Regions from separate parts of the Clostridium moutaii genome, predicted to be linked through region 2. Evidence: riboswitches for the same ligand, from Rfam matches in the RefSeq annotation. Region 2 holds a riboswitch; each other region holds the start of a gene.
The links. A riboswitch is a leader RNA that binds a small molecule or an ion and turns the genes downstream of it on or off. The one in region 2 is predicted to bind S-adenosylmethionine.

Region 1 (3,493 bases), on a different contig from region 2:
TTTGAAAAGTTATTTAAAAAGTTATTGTACTATTGACATATACCTTAATTTAAGATTATATTTTATTGTAAGTATGAAATATATAATAATGGTAAAAGGTATGATAACTATGATAAACAGCTATGAATTGTTTAGAGATTTAAGACCTGAAGAAAAGAGAATATTCAATCTGATACAAAAAAATGGAATTATGAGTAAAAATGAAATTTTGTTTAAAACTGGAATGAAATTGACCACATTAAATCGCATAATGAATCCACTTGAACAAAAATCCATTCTGGTGCAAAAATGTGTTGGAGAATCTACAGGGGGAAGGAAACCTGTGTTGTATGATGTAAATGTGTGCAGGTTTTATATTGTGGGCATAGGTATATGCAGTACTTATGCACAGGTATCCATAGTGAATCTGAGAATGGAGATTTTTTATAAAAAAAGTTTTTATATTGATTTTTGCAGTTCTTGCAGTGAAGTCATAGAAAAAATTCTCCAGATTATGAAAAATGTTTATGAAGAATTAAATCTGGAGTTTCTTCAGCTTGTAGGAATTGGACTTGCAATTGAGACCAATCTTTGGAGTGATGAAAATATAGGCAAGGTACTTGAAGAAAAACTAGGGTGCAGTGTAATTAGTGAGAATTGCTCGGATTCTGCTGTTACTGCAGAGTATTTGTATGGAGCAGGAAGGCAATTCAAGAATTTAGCTTATTTTGATTGTGGAGCTAGATTGAAACAGGCAGCAATTGTCCAGGGAAGAATTATAAGATCAGCAGGGGACAATGAATATGCATTTGAACATATGATTGAGAATATGAATGGCAGTATTGGTTTGGATAAAGTGTATTTTAGTTATATAAAAAATAGTGTGTTGTCTGAAAAACTTCTTTTGGATGCTGCATCAAAATTGAGTAAAAGAATAGAAGCTTATATAAATTTGTTGGATCTTGAATGTATTATATTAAGCGGATCTTTGGTTGATTTCCAAATATTTTATGAAACATGTACACAATATATTCCTAAAAGTGTTTCAATAAAAAAGCATGGATATTTTAAAAAAAATGCGGTTTCAGTAGGTGCGGCAGCTTTTTTGTTGGAAAAATGTATTAATGATCAATATGATATAGATAATAAAAAATTTGTTGTTGACAAAGTATTTTAAAAGTTATATCACATACGTAAATTAAAATTGAATAAATGCAAAATTTCTTATCAAGAGTGATGGAGGGACTGGCCCTATGATATCCGGCAACCTGAATATGTTTTTTATTCAATGGTGCTAATTCCAGCAGGTGCATATTCACCTGAAAGATGAGAAACAATAAGGATATAGCTTCCTGTGGTTTCTCCATAGGGAGTTTTTTATTTGTACTGGATTGACTAGAAAAACTAGAGATCAGGTTTTATTGGCATATCAATAAAACCTGATCTCTTTTTAGAACTTATAGAATATGGTGGAATTGGAGGCGTGATAATTATGCACAGTAACTGCAGCATTATTAATTGAATACATTAAAAGTTGGACATAAGTTAGTTCTATGGCTGAATACTATTTAAATTATTAAAGGAGTTGTTTTTATGTCTGAAAAAAAATTTAATTCAAAGGAAAATGGCTGGAGTGATTTGGTAAAAAAAGAGGATTGGTGGGCAGTATGGATAGGCCTGATTTTAGTAGTTGCTGCAGTTGTTCTATGGTCATCTGGAGGCTCAATTAAGTTTATTACTGCCAAGATCCCAAAATGGGCAGATATAAGTGTGCTATTTTCTGCATTGGGAAATAACATCGGCTCCATTGCACTTTTGTTTATTGTATTTTTAATTTTGTTTTCTATTGCAAATCTATTTTTACATTATAAGTTTACAGATTTTTTTATAGGATTTTTAGTTCTGTTTATTTTAAGTGTTATAATTAATTCCTTTAGCTCCTGGGGATGGGCACAACAATATAATTTGGAAGCACCTCTTGTTGCATTATTTATAGGATTGATAATCAGTAATTTATTTTCTATTCCAAAATGGTTTGAAACAGCACTTAGAACAGAATTATATGTAAAAGTGGGTATTGTACTTTTAGGTGCCACACTTCCATTTACACTGATTGTAAAAGCTGGGCCTGTTGCTTTTTTACAGGCAACTGTAATTGCTGTTTCTACATTTTTGACAATTTATTTTGTAGGTACAAAATGGTTGGGACTTGATAAAAGGTTTGCTGCTACTTTGGGAGCAGGCGGATCCATTTGCGGAGTTTCAGCATCCATAGCTGTAGGAAGTGCTATACAGACAAAAAAGGAGGAAGTTTCCGTAGCTATTTCTCTTGTGGTAGCTTGGGCAGTTGTTATGATTTTCGCACTGTCAGTGTTTATAAAACTGGCTGGTATACCAGCAGGGCCGGCAGGTGCGTGGATTGGCACATCTGAATTTGCAGATGCTGCAGGTGTCACGGCTGCCAGTTCATTTGGCGATAAAGCTATTACTACATTCACCCTCATGAAAGTGGTTGGTCGTGATATGTTTATTGGAATCTGGTGCTTTATTTTAGCTATAATCTCAATTACGAAATGGGAGAATAAAGAAAGTGGGACAAAGGCCAATGCCTCTGATATCTGGCATAGGTTTCCGAAATTTGTCATTGGATTCTTTATAGCTTCAATATTTCTCACTATTTTGCTTTCAAATGTTTCACCAGCTGCAGCCACATCAATTAATTCCAATGTAATTGCTCCAATTAAGGAAATCAGAACCTGGGCATTTACATTTTGTTTCCTGTCTATTGGACTTACTACCCGGTTTAAACAATTAACAGCTGTTGGCTGGAAACCCTTTGCTGCATTTTCTGCCGGTGCAGTTGTCAATGTTATTTTAGGATATATAGTATCTATATTGATTTTAGGTTCTTATTGGTCTAGTTTATAAAATAAGGGGACATCTTAATTTTTAAGATGTCTCTTTTCTTATAATGAAAAATTTAAAGCATTCCCCATTTTCTTTCATATTCCACCTTCAAGATGTATTCATCATCTTTGAAACCTTTTGCCGATAATATTTTAATTGCATCGTTAAAATCAAAAGATTCTGTTTCCATGATGATCCTATCTTTTTTTCTGGCGATTTCCCAATTATCATGGGAAGATTGCAAAATTTCTACCATGGAGGCAATCCTTGAAAAACGCTGCTGCAGTGAATGTCCTAAATTTCTCAATGATTCAGCAGTCATATTGGTGTTGTCATCAATATTTTTTAAAATGGATTTTCCCTTAGAAAGCTCAAAAAAATTAAAAATAAAACGAACATTTTGTATGCATGTGATTTGATTTTTATCCATTATTAAGCACTTCCTTTTATTAATATCCACAATATCCACGTAGCATATATTATTTTATATTTTATTTTAAATTCTCATAATAAGCAAATTTATATTTAAAGAAAGTTATTAATTGTTTTTAAATTTTATATTGACAAAAAACTTAAAAGGTTATATATTATATATAATTTACTTTTT
Region 2 (9,786 bases):
CCACTCCCTATTGGTGGACAATTTTCTTTTGTAGTACCAGTAGCATCTCTTTTTGCTAATATGTTCACATTTTTTGTATGCGATTGTAATCAATGCTTAAATGAATGCTGTACTTATACTGTAATGGTGACAGTTGGCGGAGTTAATATTACGGGTAATGTTGGTATTTTCGCCGCAAGGTTAATGGCAACCACCGCAGATAATCCAGATCTATGCTGTTAAATAATTTTCAAGAAGATGCTATAACTAAATTAACCATACAATCTCTCCTCAGTTGATACACAGTTTTTTCAATTTATGCATTAATCAACTATACCAATTAATTATATTTTCAATCAGCCTATGCCTTCTTTTAGTAACTGCACCCTGCGACATATTAAACTTCATCCCCACCTGCTAGTCTGCCTTTTTATATTTGTATTTCTCTTTAAGAAATTCCTGGTCCTTTATATTGACCTCAATAACCACATTGTTGGCTCCCATATTTCTAAGTGTTTCCTCTTATAAATGTATTAAAGTTATAAAGGCGGGATTTTTAAGTTCAAAATAAACGTGGCAGCCCTTAAAAGACTGCCACAGCGCACTGTTAAGTGCAATGTCAAACTAGTTGACCTGGTCTTTGACCCCACACTCGCCTGCTGGAATTTTCACTACCCGGAATTATCCTCTCATTACTAACCCTCTCGTATTTTTACGGCAGGACTTACTTCTAAGCCGCACCATGCTCATTAAACATTTTATTTAACTTACGTGGATCGTTTCGCCTGCGACTGGCATCGACTTTCAACCACAAACCTAGCTTGACTATTAAAATTATACCCTACTTTTTGCTCCAGTCAATATATTAATTTTTTTTGCTCCATTTTTCAAGAGCTCGTCGCTACAGCAAAAAGCCGTAGCACCAGTAGTTATAACATCATCTATCAATAAAATATCTTTATTTTTAATATAATAATTATCATGAACTTTAAAGCTTCCCTGTATATTGTTCCATCTATCTTACCTGCTCAATCCTATTTGATCTTTAGTATCCTTCGTTTTGGTCAAACAGCATATAACAGGTTTACCAACATATTTTCCCAGGGTTCTTGCCAGGTATTCACTTTGATTGTATCCCCTTTTTTTAAGAGATTTCTTTGTCATAGGAACATAAGTTAAAACATCAAAATCTATATTGCTATTGTATATAGTATCTTTCATATATGAAGCTATAATATCTCCAGATCTAAAAGAATTTTTATATTTCAATTTTATTATAAGTTCCATCATAGCACCTGAATAATATGCACTGCTGTAGCAGCTGAATTCATGATCATAATTTCCAATTTGAAAGCTGTCCCTGCAAATTTTTATATTGTCTTTACACATTTTACATATATTTTCATCATCATATATGTCTTTTTTACACAATACGCATTTTTCATCACCACAATATACCAATCCCAATACACAGTCCAACAAAAACTCTAACTTCTCAATAAACCCATATCCCATGCTTCTCTGTTAAAGTTTCTAGTTATACTTCTGGCCTTTTCCATATCTTCCGTTTCCAAATTGGCCACCAGTATAACCTCTCCCTTTAAATTTTTTTCACCTCTTCTCATATTTCCACATAAATAAACAAACTTTTTATAGTTGAGATTTGTATTATCAGCAAAATACACCATTATATCTGAATTCTTTCCATTAGATAAGATTTGTCGAAAGCTGTCAGTTATTAATATTGAATCCTTTACCTGTAAAAATTTATTTATAGATTTCTTATCGGATTCTTCCTCTGCAAAATATATAATACTTTTACAAAAATTTTTACAATAGTTATGAATATAAGAATAGACATTTTCCACTTTAAATCCGTCTGGCACATATATTATGGCCTTTCTTCCCTCATTTAAGGACCACTTTAAGTAATCATATACTACAAATGGTATGTCTTTATTCATATCAAATCTAGTAAGTATAGTTCTAGGTTCTACTATAGGGCCTTCCTTTGCAATAGGGAAAAACATTTCTCTTCTATTCTTAAGCATATTTTCTATTGAATATACAATTACCCTGCTCTGTTTATGGATTAATTTATCAATTACATGAATTATTTCATACCTGTTATACATGGAAAAACTGTTTATATCATCGTATATAAGCAGATGAAACTTTTCTTTTAATTTTAAAGCATTTTGGAAACTGCATATTTTAAATATACAATTCACATTATTTTCTACATTTCTTATGTAAGCATAATTTCTAAAACCTGTATATTTTTTTATGTTTTTAATTATATCAATGTTATCAGGATTTTCATCTGTAATATAAATTACATTCCTATTTTGTTTAATATATGTGATAATAATATCCATAAAAACTTTAGAGGAATTGTATGGAACGGAAATAACATTTAAAAATCTCTCTCCAGTGCTATCCCATCTAACTATTTCTTTTTCTATTTCCTTCATCTTATGAATAAAATTCATCTTATTCCACAATAGCATCTGTTTCACTCTCCATTATATCCATTATCCTGTGTTTTAATAATGAATATCTTTCAAAGCTTTTATTATTATTTATCATAAAATTCAAGGCTTTCAAATCTCCTACCAGTACTACCATCTGCTTTGCTCTGGTTATAGCTGTATACAATAAATTCCTGTTCATAAGCAAAGGTGGTCCCATAAATATAGGTAAAATAATTACTGGAAATTCACTGCCTTGACTTTTATGTATGGTTATTGCATAAGACAAATCCAGTTCATCTAAATGCATGTTATCATAAACAACCCTTCTGCCTTCATCAAATACAACAGTTACTGTATTTTTTTCTTCATCTATATGGTCAATGCATCCAAAATCACCATTAAAAATTCCCATGCCTTCTCCCGAATTTTCTTCTGAAACTTCAGTCCATTTTAGAGTATAATCATTTTTAATCTGCATCACCTTGTCACCTAATCTAAAAATAGTATTTCCAATCTTCTTCTCATTTTTTTCAAGGGTTTTAGGATTCAAAACCTCCTGAAGTTCTGCATTTAAATTAGACACTCCTAAAATACCCTTTCTCATTGGAGATAGTATTTGAATATGCTGCATTTTGTTCCAGCTTTTATTGAAGTTTGGCAATCTTCTGTTAATCAGACCTATCACTGTATCCAATATATCTGACGGTTCTTTACATCTTATAAAATAGAAATCTTTGAGTTTTCTATTTAAGATAGGCATTTCTCCTGAATTTATCTTATGGGCATTTACTATAATCATACTTTCCTTTGACTGTCTAAATATTTCCTTCAACCTAACTACCTTAATACACTTACTGTCTATAAAATCCCTGAGCACATTTCCCGGCCCTACTGAAGGAAGCTGCTGTGCATCTCCTACTATTATAAGTCTGGTCCCAATTGAAATAGCCCTTAATAAATTATTCATAAGCATTATATCTATCATGGAAGCTTCATCTATAATTACCACATCACATTGAAGGGGTGATTCCTCTCCTCTGGAGAAAAACATGGCTTCTTTATCATTTTCTACCCCCATCTCCAGTAACCTATGTATGGTTTTTGCTTCTCTTTCAGTAGCCTCTGACATTCTTTTCGCCGCCCTACCGGTAGGCGCCCCCATAAGTACCTTATAATTTGCCTTTTCAAATAATTGAATTATACAATTGATTATGGTAGTCTTGCCTGTGCCAGGCCCCCCTGTTATTATTTCTACACCATTTTTTACTGCTCCCCTAATAGCATCTTTCTGAGAAGGTGCAAATTCAATATGATTTTTATCCTCAAATTTTTTAATTTCTTCATTTACATCAAGACCTATATCCTTGTAATCACTGAAAGCAAGAGTTAAAATTTTTTTGGTTACACTTAATTCACAATAATAATATGTCATTGGAAATACACAGAGTTTATCACCATATTGCTCCAATTTTACCTTTCCATTTATAGAGTTTTCATATATATTTTCCTCTAGCTCCGCTTTAGTTACTCCAAGTATGCCTTCTCCTTCTTTAATAAGTTTATCTATGGGCATATAAGTATTCCCTAAACTGCAGAACTGATTTACTACATATCTTATTCCACTTTGTATTCTAAAGGGGGAGTTTCTTTCTATTCCAAGACTCCTTGCTATTCTGTCAGCTGTTTTGAATCCTATACCCCCTATTTCTTCCGTAAGGATATATGGGTTTTCTTTTACTTTGCGTATGGAATCAGATCCAAATTTTTTGTGTATTTTTACACATTGGTTTGGAGTTACCCCATAAGTTTGTAAAAATATCATTATATTTCTTATTTCATTTTGTCTGGAATAAGATTCTGCTATTAAAGCTATTTTTTTTTCTCCTATACCTTCTATTTCCCTCAATCTGTTTATGTTGTCATCCAGTACATGAAGAGTATTTTCTCCAAACTTTTTAACTATCTTCCTGGCAGTAACAGGTCCTATGCCGGATATAATTCCCGAAGATAAATACCTCTCTATACCAATAACAGTATTGGGTACTATTTCTTCACAAACCTGGACCTTAAACTGACGCCCAAACTGAGGATGTAATACCCATTCCCCCAAAACCTTCAAATTTTGTCCTTCCGTTATATAAGGTATGCATCCCACTATAGTTACTGTATCCTCTTTTTCCTTCAACTTAGCAACTACATATCCATTGTCTTTATTTTGAAATATTATATCTTCTATAATTCCCTGCAAATCCTGCATAAGATCTCTCCCACTTTAATAAACATGTAAAAACCTATATCTTTGAATATAATTATAACACATAAGTTTAATTTTAAAAAAGCTCTGTAAATTTGCATACAGAGCTTTTAAAATTCTAGATATATTTTTTTATATCATCAACTTTATTTAATTTTTCCCAAGGTAAATCTATATCGGTTCTTCCAAAATGCCCATAAGCTGCAACCTGTCTGTATATAGGTCTTCTCAAATCCAAATCCCTTATTATAACAGCTGGCCTTAGATCAAATACCTTCTCTACTATGCCCACTATTTCCTCTTCTGATATTTTCCCAGTGTTGAAAGTATCAACAGTTATAGATACAGGTTTTGCTACACCTATAGCATATGCAAGTTGTATTTCCAGCTTATCGGCAACACCAGCAGCTACCAAATTTTTTGCCACCCATCTTGCAGCATAAGCAGCGGATCTATCCACCTTGGTTGGATCCTTTCCTGAAAACGCTCCACCACCATGTCTTCCATATCCACCATAGGTGTCCACTATTATTTTTCTTCCTGTAAGACCAGAGTCTCCCTGAGGTCCACCAACCACAAACCTTCCTGTTGGATTTATGAAGTACTTAGTATTTTTATCCAAAAATTCCGGTGACACAACAGGCTTTATAACATGTTCAATTATATCACTTTCAATTTGTTCTTTAGTTACCAGTTCATCATGCTGGGCGGATACCACTATAGTATCAACTCTAATAGGTTTATTGTCATCATATTCTATAGTCACCTGGGTTTTTCCATCTGGCCTCAAATAACTTAAAGTCCCATCCTTTCTAACCTGTGCCAATCTTTTTGCCAGCTTATGAGCCAGACTTATAGGCATAGGCATATATTCTGGAGTCTCATTAGTGGCAAATCCAAACATCATACCTTGATCTCCTGCTCCTATGGCATCTGTTCCCTCCATCTGTCCTTTTTTAGCTTCCAGGGACTGGTTGACCCCCATAGCTATATCTGATGATTGTTCATCAATTGAGCTCATCACTGAGCAGGTATCACAGTCAAATCCATATTTAGCTCTGGTATATCCTATTTCCCTTACAGTCTTTCTAACTATTTTAGATATATCAACATAACATTTAGTTGATATTTCTCCCATAACCAAAATCATACCTGTAGTAGTAGCAGTTTCACATGCTACTCTTCCGTAAGGATCTTGTTTTAATATAGCGTCCAGAATTGCATCTGAAATTTGATCGCACATTTTATCTGGATGACCTTCTGTAACTGACTCAGACGTAAATAATTTTCTCATTTTCAATACCTCCATACTGTATAAAAAAATAAAAACCTCTTCAAATAAGAAGAGGTTAAATAATTAACTGCTCTCTTATCTTGCAAAATTAACTTGCAGGAATTGGCACCTTGGCAAAATTTCTACTGGTTGCCGGGTTTCATCGGGCCTTTTTCCCTCCGCCTCTCTGGATAAGAGTTTATATTATAGATTTACAATAATTATAAAGATTCTAATAAAACAAAAAACACCCTAACAGTGCTTTTTTATGGTGGAGGAAGATGGATTCGAACCATCGAAGTCACTGACAACAGATTTACAGTCTGCCCCCTTTGGCCGCTCGGGAATTCCTCCGCATTTGGTGCTGGCAGTAGGCTTCGAACCCACGACCTACTGATTACAAGTCAGTTGCTCTACCTGCTGAGCTATGCCAGCTTATTTTGTTATAATGTGGTGGGCACAACAGGGCTCGAACCTGTGACCCTCTGCTTGTAAGGCAGATGCTCTCCCAGCTGAGCTATGCGCCCATAATATTTGGTGGAGGAAGATGGATTCGAACCATCGAAGTCACTGACAACAGATTTACAGTCTGCCCCCTTTGGCCGCTCGGGAATTCCTCCACATTTGGTGCTGGCAGTAGGCTTCGAACCCACGACCTACTGATTACAAGTCAGTTGCTCTACCTGCTGAGCTATGCCAGCCTATTTATTTCATACAATTACGCCCACATAAAACATAAAGGCGTTTAACGTAGTTTAGTATACATTTTTGTGCAATTATTTTCAAATTTCATATTACATTAAAATCTAATGTTAAATGTTTATTCCTTCATGTATCTCATTATTCCTTTAGAAATCATATACCTGTGATTTAGACATAATATTTTACATAATTCCATCATATAAATTATATATAGTATTCTCTTTGGATATTATCCATAGATAGGTATTGCATACATAAAAGAAGGTGAATATATTGAATAAAGTAAAATCTAACTATAAAAATCCATTGGCATATTACGATTTAGCCTATTTTTTAAAGGATCACATCAACAAGGATACCATTATTGTATGTATCGGTACAGATAGATATATAGGGGACTGTCTTGGCCCCTTAGTAGGTACTCTGCTAAAGTGCAAGCACTTTCCTCTGCCAGTTTATGGCACAATTTCAGAACCCATACATGCTTTGAACATTGAGAGTAGACTAAATGAAATAAAGTTACTTCATCCTCATAACAACATTATAGGGATCGATGCCTGTTTAGGAGATTCCAAAACCATTGGAGAAATACAGGTAAGGGACTTTCCCGTTCATCCCGGCAAGGGAGTAGGAAAATCCCTTCCCAATGTAGGGGATTCCTCAATAATAGGCATAGTTGATTCAAATGGCAATGAAGATATATTTAATAATACCAGCAATATACGTTTGAATCTAATTTTAAATATGGCCGAAGTAATACTTTATTCATTAATTCATTCATATTATCTCTATTATAATAATATCTTATTGTAAATATATAGACAAATTTTTTAACACCAATAAAATATCCTCAATCTATTAAGGTTATATCATCACCGGTAAAAATAACTTCCATTTTGTCCAAATACTCAAGAACCTTTCCTGTGCCTAAAGCTACACAGGATATTGGATCTTCAGCTACATAAACAGGCACATGAGTTACTTCCTGTATTAAATCACTTAATCCATTTAGCAAGGCTCCTCCTCCAGTCATAACAATACCTTTCTCAGCTATATCAGCGGATAACTCTGGAGGAGTTTTTTCCAATACCGCCCTAGCTGTATCTGCTATAGAATTTACAGTTTCCTTCAAAGCTATTCTCATTTCTTTAGATGATACTTCCATATTTTTGGGGAGCCCTGTAATTAAATCTCTTCCCCTTATTTCCATACTTATCTCTTCATCTTTGTTAAATGCAGAACCTATATTTATCTTTAAGTCTTCTGAAGTCCTTTCTCCAATCATCAATTTATGTTCTTTTCTAATATATTTCATTATGGATTCATCAAACCTGTCTCCTGCTACCTTAATTGAAGATCTTACTACTATTCCCCCCAGCGAAATTATTGCCACATCGGTAGTTCCACCGCCTATATCTATTACCATACTTCCACTTGCCTTAGTTATATCGATTCCAGCTCCTATAGCTGCAGCTAAGGGTTCCTCAATTAAAAACACTTTCTTTGCCCCTGCATTTTTAGCCGCATCAATTACAGCTCTTTTTTCAACCTCAGTAGCCTCGCAGGGAATACAAATAACTATCCGCGGTGCTGACATTCTTTTTTTTCCACAAGCCTTTTCTATAAAATACTTTAACATCTTTTCTGTTACATCGTAGTCAGATATAACTCCATCTTTTAATGGACGAATGGCAACAATATTTCCTGGCGTTCTGCCTATCATTTGCCATGCCTCTTCTCCCACGGCTAGCACTCTATTTTTACTTTTATCTATGGCAACAACTGAAGGTTCTTTTAATATTACTCCTTTGCCCTTAATGTACACAAGCACTGTAGCCGTACCTAAATCTATTCCCATATCAGTTCCTATATTAAAAAACATCCCTTTTTTCACTCCTAATCTAACTTGCTTTTCATAATAAAACGTAAATTTATTTACTATTTATTATCATATCATATTCTAATTATAATGGGAATGTTTTTAACCTTCAATAGCTTTATATTTCATTTTAGTGGCCTTTCCACCTCTTATGTGTCTTTCTGCTTTATTATAATTCAATATACTCTTAGCCTCTTGTGCAACCTGTGGATTTATTTTAGGTAATCTTTCCGTCATATCTTTGTGTATGGTACTTTTGCTCACTCCAAAAACTTTGGCAGTTTTCCTTATTGTAGCTTTAGAACCTATTATATATTTGGCAACCTCTAAAACTCTCTCTTCAATATAATCTTTCAAATTCATTCAACTCCTTTATACAAATAACAGTTAATAATCAAAACTCTATATACGTAAATACTTACAAGTATTCTTCTATTTAATTTAGAAAATTTTTTAATGTCTAACTTGTCCCTCCATATATAAATATGCCCTTTTATATTTTTAAATTCATTATATATGAGCCATTTCTCTATATTATCCAGAGAAATGGCTAAATATTAGTATTTTATATATTTACCTGGATCAACAAATTCTTTTCCCTTCAAAACAGCAAAATGCAAATGATTCCCATATTTTTCATAGGCTGATCTCAAGGTACTCTTGCCAACTATTCCTATAACTGCTCCCTTTTTCACCATTTGGCCTACACTGACCTTAACATTTGGATCTAAATTAGAATAAACAGTTTTTAATCCATTTTGATGATCTAAAATAATCTCTACTCCATCTTGTGTTGCAGTATTTACTTCTTCTACCTTTCCATCCATTGCCGCAAATACTGGTTTTCCCAAATCAGTTTGTATATCATAACCTAAGTTTGGTCTATAAGTTGCCGTAGAATCCCAATATACCGGATCCTCTGAAAACCCTCTTGCAATAACCCCTTCTACTGGCTTTTGAAATGAAGTACTTACTGAACTTGATACTTCTTTTGAAGTTTTCTGTTGGGCATTTGTATTTGTATTACTGCTCTTTTTAACTTGAAGGGCATTATCATAACTTGAAGAAGACTTATTATCTGCTTTTGCAGTTTGTTTAACTTGTTTTTGTTCTGTAGCTTTACTGTTTTGTAATTCAGCACTTTGGTTCTTGTTATTTCTTGCAGTCAACAGTGCAACTGTTGCCACTATACATAAACAGATAAATAATATTATGTAGAAGCCCT
Region 3 (8,465 bases), on a different contig from region 2:
AATGTAAATCTTGGAATTTCTAAAGACTGTAATAATATAGAAGAAGAAATTAAAAAGGTAAAACTTGCTATTGATATGAAGGCTGAAGCAATAATGGATTTAAGCTGTTTTGGTAAAACTCAAGAATTTAGAAAGAAAATAGTTGATATATATTTTGGTATGATTGGAACAGTTCCTATGTATGATGCTGTTGGATTTTATGACAAAGAATTAAAGGATTTGACTGCAGAAGATTTGTTAAATGTTGTAGAAACTCATGCGAAAGATGGTGTAGACTTTATGACTATCCATGCAGGTATAAATAGGGAAACAGCAAACATCTTCAAGAGAAATCCAAGACTGACTAACTTGGTATCAAGAGGTGGAACTCTGCTTTTTGCGTGGATGCAGTTAAATAATAAAGAAAATCCATTCTATCAGCATTTTGATAAAGTACTAGATATATGTGAAAAGTATGATGTAACTATAAGCTTAGGAGATGCATGTCGTTCAGGTTCAATTTGCGATTCTACAGATGCAAGTCAAATTAAAGAGTTAATGACTTTGGGAGAACTTGCAAAAAAAGCATGGGATAGAAATGTACAGGTTATGATAGAAGGTCCAGGGCATATGGCACTAAATGAAATACAAACTAATATGATGCTTGAAAAGAAACTATGCTATGATGCTCCATTTTATGTACTTGGACCTATAGTTACGGATGTAGCACCAGGTTATGATCATATTACAAGCGCTATAGGAGGAGCTATTGCAGCATCTAGTGGAGCAGATTTTTTGTGCTATGTAACACCAGCAGAACATTTAAGACTACCTGATTTAGATGATGTAAAAGAAGGAATAATTGCCACTAAAATAGCTGCTCATGCAGCTGATATTGCAAAGGGAATTAAAAATGCAAGGAAATGGGATAATGAAATGAGTAAAGCAAGGAGAAATCTTGACTGGAATAAAATGTTTGATATTGCTATAGATCCTGAAAAAGCAAAAAAATATAGAGAAAGTTCAAAACCTGAGGATGAAAAAACCTGTACTATGTGTGGAAAAATGTGTGCAGTTAGAAATATGAATAAAATAATGAATGGGAAGAACATAAACATTCTAAGAGATGATGATTAGATGATTGATATTGATAAATTTAAAGAAGAATATGGAGAATACTGTCTAATTTAATAATGAAAGTGTAAAGAATTTTGGGACTGTAATTAAATTTGTGTAAATTCAAATTTGATTACAGTCTTTTTAAATGCACAAATGGTAATAATATCCATAGATATACTCTAGAAGCAATGAACCTCAATCAAAAATTCTTATGTCAACAACATGAAAACTCCGATCCTATTTGTAATTATTATTGCACATATTAATAAAGTATTTATGAAATTGAAGGTTATCAGTTAACTCAGGGTGGAAGGAGGTTGCTAACATATTAAACTGTCTTACGGCCACAATGTTTTCATTAACTTTACATAATACATGTACATCATCATTCACTTTAGTTATATAAGGAGCCCTGATAAATACCAATGGTATTTTTTCGGTGCAAACTTCATTTATTTTTTTTTGTATTAAAAAGCTATTGATTTGACTTCCGTAAGCATTTCTTTTAACAGTTATATCCATTACCTGCATATGCCTTACCACATCATTTTCAATATTTTTTGCAAGAAGTATCATTCCGGCACAGGTTCCCCATACAGGAAAACCATTTATTATTTTTTCTTTGAGTTTATCAAGAAGACCTGTTTTCTTTAGTAATTTACCAATAGTTGTACTTTCCCCGCCTGGAAGAATAATTCCATCCAAATTCTCCAGTTCTTCAGGTTTTCTTACTTCAATCGTTTCACAATCAAGGTCTTTTAAATGATTAATATGCTCTATTACTCCACCTTGAAGTGCAAGTACACCTATTCTCATTTTACCAGCCTCTTTCTTCAAATCTGTTAGTTAATTCACTGCAGTTTATACCAACCATTGGTTCTCCAAGATTTTCTGATACTTCAGCAATAATTTTAGGATCATTATAGTATGTTGTTGCCATAACTATTGCTTTAGCTCTCTTTTCTGGATCTCCTGACTTAAATATCCCAGAACCAACAAACACTCCTTCAGCTCCTAGCTTCATCATAAGTGCTGCATCAGCAGGTGTAGCTACTCCTCCTGCAGCAAAGTTAACTACTGGAAGCTTTCCGTTTTCCCAAACAAACTCTATTAGATTAAAAGGAGCTCCAAATTCCTTAGCTATAGTCATTAACTCATCTTTTGGTGAATTTTTAACTCTTCTTATATCATCCATTATGCATCTCATATGAGTAACAGCTTGAACTACATCTCCAGTACCAGCTTCTCCTTTAGTTCTTATCATAGCTGCTCCTTCACCGATTCTTCTTAAAGCTTCACCTAAGTTTCTTGCACCACATACAAAAGGAACATTAAAGCTTGTTTTGTCTACGTGATATTTATTATCAGCAGGAGTTAGAACTTCGCTTTCATCTATAAAATCAATTCCAATAGTCTCTAGTATTTCAGCTTCAACAAAATGTCCTATTCTGACCTTTGCCATAACCGGAATAGATACTGCTGCTTTTATCTCTTTTATCATCTTCGGATCAGACATTCTTGAAACTCCACCCTCTTTTCTTATATCTGCAGGTACTCTTTCAAGTGCCATAACTGCACAGGCTCCTGCTTTTTCAGCAATTATAGCCTGTTCAACATTTACTACATCCATAATTACTCCGCCTTTAAGCATCTGCGCCAAGTTTTTATTTAATTCATATTTTGACATAAATACAACTCCTCATTTATTAATTTTTTTAAATGATTATATCATGTACATTACAAAGTTCAAATGTAACGATACAATCATTTAAAAATGCCCCTCATCTCGGATAGATTTTTAACCATTATTTTTTCCATTAATTCTATTAGATTGAATAAGTTTAAGGCTTAATCTCGTTAAACTTAGATTTAGTAAAAAAAGATGTTCAATCTGAACATCTTTTTTGATGTATTTATTAATTTTAATGGGAAATGTCGCGAAGCAGTAGAGTTTTATGCAGAAGTTTTTGAAACAGAAAAGCAGTAAATTATGTCATTTTGAGATACTCCAGCTGATTCAGAATTTACTATTCCGAATGAAGCAAAAAATTTAGTTACTACTAAAATTATGACGGCATGACAGAAAAAATTATTATCTTTAAAGTGACTAACTAAAAACAATAAACTATATTTATAGGGTTTAAGTAGTATAATTGAAAGACAGAAATTACTACAGAATTATATCCTATAGTAATTTCTGATCCATGGACTTTATTAAGAATGTTGCCTATTGAATTCTTCCTTAATTGCAGTAAGCTTGTTTTTATCTGTCAGCAGAGTGAGCCCTGTGAGAGCCAGTGCTTTAATTCCAATTAACAGAGCTTCATCACCTTGTTTTGATATTGCCGCCTCACGAAATTCAGGAGTATGTCCTACTAGTTTGTCATCACCGATTTTTATATGGGGGTGAATAGTCGGAACAACATGGCTTACATTACCTGCATCCGTGGAACCAAGGCCTTCAGGTATTTTATTATCCAAATTAATTCCAAGTAATTTAAGATTGTCTGCAAATACTTCATCAAATTTACTATTTAGTAGGAAATTATCTATTTCATTTTGAAAAAAGCTTATGTTGACTTTAGAACCGGTGATTAAAGCTGCACCTTTGGCAATATTTATAATCTTTTTTGTGACCTCATCACAAGTACTTCTTTCAGCAGCGCGTATAAAGAATTTGGCCTTAGCATAATCGGGAACAATATTTGGCGCATATCCTCCATCAGTTATAATGCCATGTATTCTCACATCACTTGTGACATGCTGTCTTAAGGCGTTTATTCCATTGAATAATTGAATCACTCCATCCAGCGCATTTATACCTTTTTCGGGACAAGCTGCTGCGTGAGCTGCTTTCCCTATAAACTCAAATTGAATGGGATCGTTGGCCAAAGACTTAACTGTTTTATAATTATTATTTCCAGGATGGATCATCATGCATGCATCTACACCATCAAATAAATTATGCTTTACAAAGCTTGCCTTTGCACTGCCGTTTTCCCCGCCCTCTTCGGCAGGAGTTCCAAATACTAAAATTTCTCCACCAATTTCATCTATGAGCTTTGACAGGGAAATAGCTGCTGCTGTACTTGCTGTACCTATGATATTGTGACCGCAAGCATGGCCTAAATTAGGAAGAGCATCATATTCGGCTAAATATCCTATAACGGCACCAGAATTTTTATTTGACTTTTTCCTGGCTATAAAGGAAGTCGAGTGTCCTGCCACAGCTTTTTCTATGGAAAAACCTTCCTTTTCCAAGGCGTCTATAAGCAATTTGGAAGAAAAAAACTCCTGGTTTCCTATTTCAGGATGATTGTGTATTAGGTGACTTATATTTATATAAGTGTCCTTCTTGCTTTCAATTTCATTGATTATTTCATGCTGAAAATTTTTAATAATGTTTGTACTCATAATATGAACCTCCTCTTTAAATAAAAAAATCTTCTTTGAAATAAAGAAGAGATATATACTTATTTGTAGATTTCCCTTCTTATCTTTCAAGAATAAACTTGTTGGAATTGGCACAGTATCCTAAATAGGATCTGCTGCCGAGGTTTCAAAGGGCCATTCCCTCCACCTCTCTGGATAAGAATTTTACATATTGTATTGACTATTAAACATAATAGAACTTCTAGTTATTTTTGTCAATAATAAAAAAATTAATATTGCGTATTGACATAATAAAAATAAGTTGTATAATCTAACTTATAAAATAAATTCGTAAAAATTAAATATATCCTTATCAAGAGAAACTGAGGGACTGGCCCTTTGAAGTTTCAGCAACCACATATATGTGATGGTGCTAAATCCAGCAGAACGTTGTTCTGAAAGATGAGGAAAGGCATAAAAACCCTTCCGCGGGTTTTTTTTATGCCTTGCATCCTCTTCTTTGTATGAAGAGGTTTTTTATTTTATATATGAAATTACTGCAAAATTGCAATATATGATTTTGAAAAAATTAGTTGAAATTTTAAAGGAGGAAAAAGGATGATATGGCTAAAAAATATCAACAAGATTTATACAAGTAAAACTAATACAGTTGAAGCTTTAAAAAATATTAATCTTCATATTAAAGCTGGTGAAATTTTTGGAATTATAGGATATAGTGGTGCCGGGAAAAGTACCTTGATTCGTTGTATAAATTTATTGGAACAGCCAACTTCCGGAGAAGTAATTGTAAATGGAAAGAATTTAACTCGTTTATCTTCAAAAGAACTGAGAAAAAGTAGGGAAAAAATTGGAATGATATTTCAAAATTTTAATCTTATGAAAAACAGAACGGTATTTGAAAATGTGGCCTATCCTTTAAAGGGAAAGGGTTTGAGTAAAAAAGACATAGAAAAAAAGGTGCTGGATCTTTTAAAACTGGTGGAATTAAGTGACAAAATAAATGTATACCCTTCACAGTTAAGCGGTGGACAAAAACAAAGAGTTGGAATTGCCAGGTCACTGGCAAATGACCCTGAAGTGCTTTTATGCGATGAAGCAACATCCGCTTTGGATCCACAAACAACTCAGGCAATTTTAAAACTTTTAAAAAACATCAATGAAAAATTAAAATTGACAATAGTAGTTATAACCCATCAAATGGAAGTTGTGAAAGAGATATGTCAAAGGGTTGCAGTAATAGATTCCGGTAAAATAGTGGAGGAAGGAAATATTATAGATATATTTACAAATCCAAAAGTCAATATAACAAAGAAATTTATATCCTCATTATTTCACTATGAAAAAATCTACGATTTCCTCAAAGAGGGAAACTCTGTAGGTGAACTAAAACAAATAACGGAAGGAGAAAGTATTGTTAAAATATCTTTTACAGGGCAAAAAACAGGCCAAGCTTTTATTTCAAAGATTTCCAGGAAGTTTAAAATAGATGCCAGTATACTGTTTGGAAATATAGAGATCATCCAAAATGTACCTATAGGAAACTTAATAGTAAAATTAAGCGGTACGGATGAAGGAATAAATAGTTCAATAAGGTACTTAGAGGAAAACAATATACATGTGGAATATGTGGATATTAAAAAAGATGATGCTAAATTAAAGGTTGGAAATAATTAGACTTAAAATATGCAGATTAAAAAAATTTTGTGAAGGTGATAAATAATGATTGAATTTTTAGGAAAGATAGCACCAAATTTGGTGACCTTATATCCTGAGATGATAAAAGCAATATTTGAAACTTTTTATATGGTAGCCATTTCAGGAATCATATCAACAGTAGTTGGAACAGTCATGGGAGTCACCCTGGTTGTTACAAAAGAGGGAGGTATACTGGAGAATAAAATTATTAACAGTATACTTGGCAAAATAATAAATATTTTCAGATCCATACCATTTATTATTCTCCTGGCAGCTATAATTCCTCTTACAAGACTTTTAGTAGGTACTACCATAGGTACAAAAGGAGCTCTGGTGCCGCTTATATTCGGGTGCACTCCTTTTATTGCCAGGCAAATTGAATCAGCACTGCTTGAGATAGATAAGGGGGTGATTGAGGCTGCACAATCAATGGGTTCAAGTCCTTTTGGAATAATTTTTAGAGTAATGCTCCTTGAAGGACTGCCAGGTATTATACATGCTCTTACAATAACAATTATAAGCCTTATTGGATTATCTGCCATGGCAGGTACCGTAGGGGGAGGCGGTCTAGGAGATTTTGCCATACGCTATGGATATCAATATTTTCAGACAGATGTTATGGTAGCCACAATAATTGTACTTTTAGTTATTGTAAATCTTATTCAACTTGTAGGAGATGTTTTATCAAAATTGACAACACATTAATTTATAGACTAGGGAGGTCTTGAAAATGAAAAAAATTATAGGTTTATTTTTAACAGTTATATTATCTTTTGGAGTCTTGGCAGGTTGCGGTTCCAGCAATAGTACTGGACAAACTACCAGCAATAAGAAACAGGTGGTGAAGATAGGCATAACTGGTGATGATCACAAGATTTGGGACAAAGTTAAACAAAATCTGGCAAAAGAAAATATTGATTTGCAGATTGTAAGTTTTTCAGATTATGTACGTCCTAACTTGGCACTTTCCGACGGAGAAATTGATTTGAATTCATTTCAGCATTATGCTTATCTGAATAAATTTAAGACAGAACACAAACTGAAGATCAGTGCTATAGGTGAAACTGTACTTGCACCACTTGGAGTGTATTCAAATAAAATAAAATCCATTAAGGATGTTGCAGAAGGTGCAAAAATAGCTATTCCAAATGATCCAACAAATGAAGGCAGAGGATTGAACCTGCTTCAAAGTGCTGGCTTAATAAAATTAAAAGAAGGGGTGGGTCTTCTGCCAAAACTTCAGGATGTAACTGAAAATCCAAAGAATATTCAATTTGTAGAACTTGTTGCCACCCAGATTCCAAGATCACTTCCAGATGTGGATGCAGCAATAATAAATAGTGGAGTGGCTATAGATGCCAAACTCAACCCAGTTAAGGATTCAATTTATCTGGAAGATGTATCCAATAAAAATGCAAAACCATATATAAATGTAATTGTGGCTAGAGACAAAGACAAAAACAATGCCACTTACAAAAAGGTAGTCAAAGCGTATCAAACTGATGAGATAAAGAAACTTATAAAAGACACATACAAAGGAGCAGAAATTCCAGTTTTCTAATTCTGGTTAAAAAATTGCAAATTTAGAAAATGTTATGCCGTGGGAAAATATTGTTTCATTAAGGCATTTACTTGTGGAGAGGATTTAGATAAAATAGATGTTATATAAATTGTAATAGATAAAAATAATATTAGCAGTATTTGGAGGAGGTTATTATGAATAAAAGTTTTGCTACAAAGCTCATTCACCTTGGAGAACAAAATTCGGAATCCATTTCTAAATCCAAGACTTTACCTATTTCTATGACTTCTGTATTTGCTTTTGATGATGTAGAAACATTAGATGAAGTTTATGAGGGAAAAGCCAAGGGGTATGTGTATTCTAGAAATGGGAACCCGGTTCATGATGCATTAAAGGAAATAATGTGCAGTATTGACGAAGGAGAAGATGCCCAGGTTTTTTCCTCTGGAATGGCAGCTGTTTCCATGTCAATTTTATCTCTGGTAAAGTCAGGAGATCATATAATAGCAGACAATGTATTATATGGTGGAACTTATCAATTCCTTAAGAATGAATTGAGTAAATTCAATATAGATGTTACTTTTGTGGATACCATAAATGAGCCCATAGAGAAACATTTTAAGCCCAATACAAAGCTGGTGTATGTGGAGACTATATCAAATCCACTGATGAAGGTGGCTGATTTAAGAGCAATATCTAATATTGCTCACTCTCACAATGCAAAATTAATTGTGGACAATACTTTTGCCACTCCTAT

Region 1: linked by a shared signal. The riboswitch ahead of AB8U03_RS02115 (YeiH family protein) and the one ahead of metK (methionine adenosyltransferase) in region 2 are both predicted to bind S-adenosylmethionine.
Region 3: linked by a shared signal. The riboswitch ahead of AB8U03_RS06675 (M20 family metallopeptidase) and the one ahead of metK (methionine adenosyltransferase) in region 2 are both predicted to bind S-adenosylmethionine.

The regions. Positions count from the first base shown of each region.
Region 1 is NZ_JBGEWD010000001.1:405,088-408,580, reverse strand. It holds gene AB8U03_RS02120 (ROK family transcriptional regulator) at 74-1,156, shown strand; SAM riboswitch class I at 1,201-1,312, shown strand; gene AB8U03_RS02115 (YeiH family protein) at 1,573-2,907, shown strand; gene AB8U03_RS02110 (hypothetical protein) at 2,960-3,316, opposite strand.
Region 2 is NZ_JBGEWD010000002.1:179,059-188,844, forward strand. It holds gene AB8U03_RS03580 (DUF4489 domain-containing protein) at 1-222, shown strand, start outside; gene AB8U03_RS03585 (ComF family protein) at 1,000-1,461, opposite strand; gene AB8U03_RS03590 (hypothetical protein) at 1,467-2,489, opposite strand; gene recD2 (SF1B family DNA helicase RecD2) at 2,473-4,710, opposite strand; gene metK (methionine adenosyltransferase) at 4,826-6,001, opposite strand; SAM riboswitch class I at 6,074-6,178, opposite strand; tRNA gene AB8U03_RS03605 (tRNA-Tyr) at 6,250-6,334, opposite strand; tRNA gene AB8U03_RS03610 (tRNA-Thr) at 6,340-6,415, opposite strand; tRNA gene AB8U03_RS03615 (tRNA-Val) at 6,432-6,507, opposite strand; tRNA gene AB8U03_RS03620 (tRNA-Tyr) at 6,516-6,600, opposite strand; tRNA gene AB8U03_RS03625 (tRNA-Thr) at 6,606-6,681, opposite strand; gene yyaC (spore protease YyaC) at 6,956-7,495, shown strand; gene mreB (rod shape-determining protein) at 7,533-8,564, opposite strand; gene spoIIID (sporulation transcriptional regulator SpoIIID) at 8,664-8,918, opposite strand; gene AB8U03_RS03645 (peptidoglycan DD-metalloendopeptidase family protein) at 9,119-9,786, opposite strand, start outside.
Region 3 is NZ_JBGEWD010000005.1:25,458-33,922, forward strand. It holds gene thiC (phosphomethylpyrimidine synthase ThiC) at 1-1,116, shown strand, start outside; gene pdxT (pyridoxal 5'-phosphate synthase glutaminase subunit PdxT) at 1,336-1,914, opposite strand; gene pdxS (pyridoxal 5'-phosphate synthase lyase subunit PdxS) at 1,916-2,785, opposite strand; gene AB8U03_RS06675 (M20 family metallopeptidase) at 3,313-4,512, opposite strand; SAM riboswitch class I at 4,589-4,693, opposite strand; SAM riboswitch class I at 4,838-4,939, shown strand; gene AB8U03_RS06680 (methionine ABC transporter ATP-binding protein) at 5,089-6,165, shown strand; gene AB8U03_RS06685 (methionine ABC transporter permease) at 6,211-6,891, shown strand; gene AB8U03_RS06690 (MetQ/NlpA family ABC transporter substrate-binding protein) at 6,917-7,747, shown strand; gene AB8U03_RS06695 (trans-sulfuration enzyme family protein) at 7,903-8,465, shown strand, end outside.